Regions from separate parts of the Streptomyces sp. ICN903 genome, predicted to be linked through region 1. Evidence: riboswitches for the same ligand, from Rfam matches in the RefSeq annotation. Region 1 holds a riboswitch; the other holds the start of a gene.
What was found. Region 1 has a riboswitch for thiamine pyrophosphate ahead of L7D48_RS01560 (thiamine ABC transporter substrate binding subunit). Riboswitches for the same ligand answer to the same signal wherever they lie in the genome.
Positions count from the first base shown of each region.

Region 2: linked by a shared signal. The riboswitch ahead of thiO (glycine oxidase ThiO) and the one ahead of L7D48_RS01560 (thiamine ABC transporter substrate binding subunit) in region 1 are both predicted to bind thiamine pyrophosphate.

Region 1 is NZ_JAKMAY010000007.1:10,620-14,013, forward strand. It holds gene L7D48_RS01555 (iron ABC transporter permease) at 1-786, opposite strand, end outside; gene L7D48_RS01560 (thiamine ABC transporter substrate binding subunit) at 783-1,877, opposite strand; TPP riboswitch at 1,869-2,004, opposite strand; gene rlmN (23S rRNA (adenine(2503)-C(2))-methyltransferase RlmN) at 2,089-3,195, opposite strand; gene L7D48_RS01570 (phosphatidate cytidylyltransferase) at 3,346-3,394, opposite strand, start outside.
Region 2 is NZ_JAKMAY010000157.1:6,817-10,210, reverse strand. It holds gene L7D48_RS17020 (NAD(P)/FAD-dependent oxidoreductase) at 1-1,048, opposite strand, end outside; TPP riboswitch at 1,236-1,345, shown strand; gene thiO (glycine oxidase ThiO) at 1,343-2,488, shown strand; gene thiS (sulfur carrier protein ThiS) at 2,485-2,718, shown strand; gene L7D48_RS17005 (thiazole synthase) at 2,727-3,394, shown strand, end outside.

The sequences.
Region 1 (3,394 bases):
CGAGTGGAAGGCCATCAGGGCGGCGACCGCGGCGAACTGCAGCAGCGTCAGGACCGCTGCGGTGGGCAGGTCCAGCAGCTGGGCGGTCTGCCGGTAGATCTCCACCTCCAGGGTGGCGTAGCGGGGGCCGCCGAGGATCTGGACGACTCCGAAGGAGGTGAAGGTGAACAGGAAGACCATCAGCGCGGCCGCGGCCACCGACGGGACGAGCGCGGGGAGGGTCACGGTGCGCCAGGCGGTCCACCGGCTCGCGCCGAGCACCCGCGCGGCCTCCTCCTGCCGGGGGTCGAGCTGCGCCCACAGACCGCCGACGATCCGCACGACCACCGCGTAGTTGAAGAAGACGTGGGCCAGCAGGATGGCGGTGACGCCGGTGTCCAGCCGCACCCCCCACCACTGGTCCAGCAGTCCGCCCCGGCCGAGCAGGGCCAGGAAGGCGGAACCGACGACGACGGTGGGCAGCACGAACGGCACGGTGACCGCCGCCCGCAGCATCCGCCTGCCGGGGAAGTCCAGGCGCGCGAGCACGTACGCGCCGGGCAGCGCCAGCAGCAGGGTGAGCACGGTGGAGGCCGCCGCCTGCCACAGCGTGAACCACACCACGCCGGTGATGTCGGGGTCGGTGAGGACGGCGGCGATCCGGTCCGGGCGCCACCGCCCGCCGTCGTACAGCCCGCGGGCGGTGATGGCGGCGACGGGGTAGGCGAAGAACAGTGCGAGGAAGACGGCCGGCACCGCCGCCAGCGCGAGGCGCGCCGCCGTCCCCGCGTGTGTGCCCGTCCTCACCTCACGACGGCCGAGGTCCACGCCTTGACCCACGCCTCGCGGTTCTCGGCGATCTTCTCGGGTGCCATGGTGCGGGGTTCGTCGATCGTCTCGCCGTAGCGGGTGAAGACCTCGGGCAGTTCGGCGTCCTCGCGCACGGGGTTGACGAACATCTGCAGCGGCAGGTCCTCCTGGAAGGACCGGCCGGTCATGAAGTCCAGCAGCGCCTTGCCGCCGGCGGGGTTGTCCGCGCCCTTCAGCAGTCCGGCGAACTCGATCTGGCGGAAGCAGGTGCCGGTGGCCACCCCGGTGGGGGCCTGCTCGGGCGCGGGGTCGGCGCCCAGGACCTCGGCGGGCGGGCTGGAGGCGTAGGAGACGACCAGCGGCCGGTCGCCCTTGCCCTTGCCGCCGGAGGAGCCGGAGAAGCGGTCGTAGTACGCCTGCTCCCAGCCGTCGACGACCTCGACGCCGTTGGCCTTCAGCTTCTTCCAGTACTCCTGCCACCCCTCGCCGTACTCGGCGACGGTGGCCAGCAGGAAGCCCAGGCCGGGCGAGGAGGTGGCGGCGTTCTCGGTGACCAGCAGGTCCTTGTAGGCGGGCTCGGCGAGGTCGTCGAGGGTGTTGGGCGGGGCGATGCCGCGCTCCTCGAAGTAGGCGCGGTCGTAGTTGACGCAGACGTCGCCGGAGTCGACGGGGGTGACGCGGTGCTCCTGTGCGTCGAGCTGGTACCGCGCGGGTATCTTCGCCAGGCCCTCCGCCTCGTACGGCGTGAACAGGCCGTTGTCCAGGGCGCGGGAGAGCAGGGTGTTGTCCACGCCGAAGAGGACGTCGCCCTGCGGGTTGTCCTTGGACAGGATCGCCTGGTTGAGGGAGGAGCCGGCGTCGCCGCCGCGCAGCACCTCCACCTCGTAGCCGGTCTTCTCGGTGAACTCCTCCAGCACGGCGTCGGAGGCCGCGAAGGAGTCGTGGGCGACCAGGGTGACCGTCCTGCCGCCCTTCCCCTCCTCCCCGCCGTCCCCGGAGGGCTGCGAGCCGCCGCACGCGGCGAGGGCGGAGAGGGTGAGTGTGCCGAGGACGGCGCCGCCCAGGGCGCGCCGGAGCTTGAGGTGCATCTTCTGACTCCCTACGCCGGTACTAACCGGATCAGGTCCGAGGGTCTGCGGCTCACCGGGCGGCCTGTCGGCTTCCTCCCGGCGACACCGCACTCTCAGCGCTGTACGCGCTCCCCTGTCGGTTTCGCTGTTTCGGTACTGGTGTTCGCTTGTTCCGCTACTGTGTGCGACCGCTGAGGTCACCGCCACCGTACCAGTGACGGGCCGACCCTCAGCGCTCGGTGGCGGCGAGCTGGCCGCAGGCGCCGTCGATCTCCTGCCCGCGGGTGTCGCGGACGGTCACCGGCACGCCGTGCGCCTCCAGCCCGGCGACGAACGCGCGCTCGTCCTCGGGCCGGGACGCGGTCCACTTGGAGCCGGGCGTGGGGTTGAGGGGGATGAGGTTGACGTGCGCCCGCTTGCCCGCCAGCAGCCGGCCCAGCAGGTCGGCGCGCCACGCCTGGTCGTTGATGTCCCGGATGAGCGCGTACTCGATGGAGACGCGGCGGCCGGACTTCTCGGCGTACTCCCAGGCCGCGTCGAGGACCTCGCGGACCTTCCACCGGGTGTTGACCGGCACCAGGGTGTCGCGCAGCTCGTCGTCGGGCGCGTGCAGGGAGACCGCCAGCCGGCACTTGAGACCTTCGTCGGACAGGCGGTGGATCGCCGGTACCAGTCCGACGGTGGAGACGGTGATGCCCCGCTGGGACAGGCCCAGGCCGTCGGGCTCGGGGTCGGTCAGCCGGCGGATGGCGCCGATGACCCTCTTGTAGTTGGCCAGCGGCTCGCCCATACCCATGAAGACGATGTTCGACAGCCGCGCGGGGCCCCCGGGCACCTCGCCGTCGCGCAGGGCGCGCATGCCCTCGACGATCTGGTGGACGATCTCGGCGGTGGACAGGTTGCGGTCCAGCCCGGCCTGGCCGGTGGCGCAGAAGGGGCAGTTCATCCCGCAGCCGGCCTGGGAGCTGACGCACATGGTGACCCGGTCCGGGTAGCGCATCAGCACCGACTCCACCAGCGTCCCGTCGTGCAGCCGCCACAGCGTCTTGCGGGTGGTGTCGTCGTCGCAGCTGACGTGCCGCACCACGGTCATCAGCTCGGGCAGCAGCTCGCCCGCCAGCCTCTCGCGCGCGGCGGCCGGGATGTCGGTCCAGGCGGCGGGGTCGGTGGCGTACCGGGCGAAGTAGTGCCGCGACAGCTGCTGGGCGCGGAACGGCTTCTCGCCGATCGCGGCGACGGCCTCGCGCCGCTCGGCCGGGGCGAGGTCGGCGAGGTGCCGCGGCGGCCTGGCGGCCCCGCGCGGCGCGACAAAGGTGAGTTCTCCGGGTGCAGGCATAACTTCTCCAGTGTCGCAGATCGACTCCGGCACTCCGGGCCGCGGCCGTCGCGAGGTCTGCCCCCCGGGCCCGAGCGAACGCCGCCTCACCATGGTGCGTCGCCCCCGGCCCTCCGTTCCCTGTGACGCGTCACAGGGAACGGAGGGCCGTCAGCCCGCGCCGACGAAGACGACCAGCAGCAGCCAGACCACGGGGGCC
Region 2 (3,394 bases), on a different contig from region 1:
CGCCGGTGTGGTGGCCCGCGTACTGGACGAAGCGGCCGAACTGCTCGGACCAGAAGTACGGCACCGGGTCGTACACCGGCGTCTCGGCCTCTCCGGCGACCAGGCCCGAGGCGACCGTGCGCGGCCCCTGGAGCGCGTTGTCCCAGTGGTGGACCAGCAGACGGCGGCCGTAGCGGGCCGACGGGTAGGAGGCGCAGTCCCCCACGGCGTGGACGCCGGGGGCGGAGGCGCGCAGGTACTCGTCGGCCAGGACCGAGCCGTCCTCGCCCAGCGCCACGCCGGAGCCCGCCAGCCAGCCGGTGGCCGGGCGCGCGCCGATCCCGGTGACGACCGCGCCCGCGGTCAGCACCGAGCCGTCGGACAGCTCCACCTCGCACACCGGGTCGTCCGGCGTGCCGGCCGCGGCGACGCCGGTGACGGCGCACCCGGTGCGCAGTTCGGCGCCCGCCTCCTCGTACCAGGCGCGCATCCGGGCCGCGACGGACGGCGGCAGCGCCCCGGCCAGCGGCTGGTCCGCGGCCTCCACCACCGTCACCCGGCAGCCGGCCTCGCGGGCCGCGGTGGCGAACTCCGCGCCGATCCAGCCCGCCCCGACGACCACCACCTCCCGGCGCCCGGCGAGCACCGGCCGCAGCCGCTCGGCGTCGTCGAGGGTGCGCAGCAGGTACACCCCGGGGACGCCCTCGGCGCCGGGCAGGGGGACCGGCTCGGCGCCGGTGGCGAGGACCAGATGGTCGTAGGGCAGCGGGCCGGCGGTGGTGTCCGCCTCCCGGTCGCCGGTGCGCAGCCCGGTGGCGGCCGTGCCCAGGCGCAGGTCCACCTCCAGGGCCCGGAAGTCGATGTCGAAGGCGGATCCGGCCGCCCTGCCCAGCAGCACGGCCTTGGACAGCGGCGGCCGGTCGTACGGCCGGTGGGGCTCCTCGCCGACCAGGGCGATCCGCCCCGGCCAGCCCTGCTCACGCAGCTGTACGGCGGTCTGCACCCCGGCCATCCCGGCGCCGACGACGAGGACCCGCTGCCTGCTCTGCTGCTCGGTTCGCACGCTCACGCGATCACTGTAGGAGGTCGGGGCGGGCCGGCGGGCGGCCCGGCGGCGGGGTCCGGTGAGAGCCCCGCCACAGCCGCCGGGGCTGAAGGGGAGCCGGGCCCCGGCTCCCCTTCAGCCCCGGCGGGCGCGCGGATAGGGTGGTCGGCGTCCGGGGGACGGGAAGGCCCCCGGGGCGAACCGGCGAACGACCAAGCGCGGGAGCCCGGCGCACCGGGCTGAGAGGGAGGCTTGCGCGGCCTCCGACCGTACGAACCTGATCCGGGTCATTCCGGCGAAGGGAGGAGCACCGCACCCATGCACGTGCTGATCATCGGCGGTGGCGTCATCGGGCTGGTCACGGCCTGGCGGACCGCGCAACGGGGGGCGCGGGTCACGGTCGTCGACCCGGCGCCGGGCGGCGGCGCCGCCGAGGTGGCGGCCGGGATGCTGGCGGCCGTCACCGAACTGCACTACGGCGAGGAGTCCCTGCTCGCCCTCAACCTGGCCTCGGCGCGCCGCTATCCGGACTTCACGGCCGAGCTGGAGGAGGCCTCGGGCCTGGGGACCGGCTACCGCGCCTGCGGCACACTGGCCGTCGCGCTGGACGCCGACGACCGGGCCCATCTGCGGGAACTGCACGCGCTGCACCGGCGCTGCGGGCTGGAGTCGGCATGGCTGACCGGCCGCGAGTGCCGCCGCCTGGAGCCGATGCTCGCCCCCGGGGTGCGCGGCGGGCTGCGCGTGGACGGCGACCACCAGACCGATCCGCGCCGGCTGACGGCCGCCCTGCTGGCCGCCTGCGAGCGGGCCGGGGTCCGCTTCGTGCGGCAGCGGGCCGGGCGGCTGTCCCTGTCCGGCGACCGGGCGGCCGGGGCGCGGCTGGCCGACGGCACCGCGGTCGGGGCCGACCTGGTGGTGCTGGCGGCCGGCAGCGACAGCGGCCGGCTGGCGGGGGTGCCCGAGGAGGTCCTGCCGCCGGTGCGCCCGGTCAAGGGCCAGATCCTGCGGCTGCGGATCCCCGGCGCGTACGCCCCGTTCCTCTCGCGCACCGTGCGGGCCCTGGTGCGCGGCGGCCATGTCTACCTGGTGCCGCGGGCCGACGGCGAGCTGGTGCTGGGCGCGACCAGCGAGGAGCAGGGCTGGGACACCACCGTGACGGCCGGCGGCGTCTACGAGCTGCTGCGCGACGCGCACGAGCTGGTGCCCGGCATCACCGAGCTGCCGCTGGTGGAGACCCGCGCGGGCCTGCGCCCCGGCTCCCCCGACAACGCCCCGCTGCTCGGCCCGACCGCCCTGCCCGGCCTGCACCTGGCCACCGGCCACCACCGCAACGGGGTGCTGCTCGCCCCGGTCACCGGCGACGCCCTGGCCCAGGCCCTGACCACCGGCGAACTCCCCGAGGAGGCACGCCCGTTCACCCCCCGGCGCTTCGACCGCACGCTTCAGGAGAGTCCTCTGTGAACACCGGCACGGCCCGTACCGCCGCAACCGTCACCGTCCATGTCAACGGCGAGCCGCGCGAGATCGCGGCCGGTCTCGCCCTCGACGCGGTCGTGGCGTCCCTGACCACCGCCACGGCCGGCGTCGCCGCGGCCGTCAACGAGACCGTCGTGCCGCGCGGGCAGTGGCCGGCGACGCAGCTGGGCGACGGCGACCGGGTCGAGGTCCTGACCGCGGTGCAGGGGGGCTGACGGCGGCCATGGCTGACGACACCCTCACCATCGGCGGCACCGCCTTCACCTCCCGCCTCATCATGGGCACGGGCGGCGCGCCCAGCCTGGAGGTGCTGGAGCGGGCGCTGCTGGCCTCGGGCACCGAGCTGACCACCGTGGCCATGCGGCGCCTGGACCCGACCGTCTCCGGCTCGGTGCTGTCGGTGCTGAAGCGCAACGGCATCCGCGTGCTGCCCAACACCGCCGGCTGCTTCACCGCCGGGGAGGCCGTGCTCACCGCCCGGCTGGCCCGCGAGGCGCTGGGCACCGACTGGATCAAGCTGGAGGTCGTCGCCGACGAGCGCACCCTGCTGCCCGACCCGGTGGAACTGCTGGAGGCCGCCGAGACGCTGGTCGACGACGGCTTCACCGTCCTGCCGTACACCAACGACGATCCGGTGCTGGCACGGCGGCTGGAGGACGTGGGCTGCGCGGCGATCATGCCGCTGGGCTCGCCCATCGGCTCGGGCCTGGGCATCCGCAACCCGCACAACTTCCGGCTGATCACCGAGCGGGCGTCCGTCCCGGTCATCCTGGACGCGGGCGCGGGCACCGCCTCGGACGCCGCCCTCGCCATGGAGCTGGGCTGCGCGGCGGTGATGCTCGCCTCCGCCGTCACCCGCGCCCAGGAGCCGGTGCTGATGGCGGAGGCGAT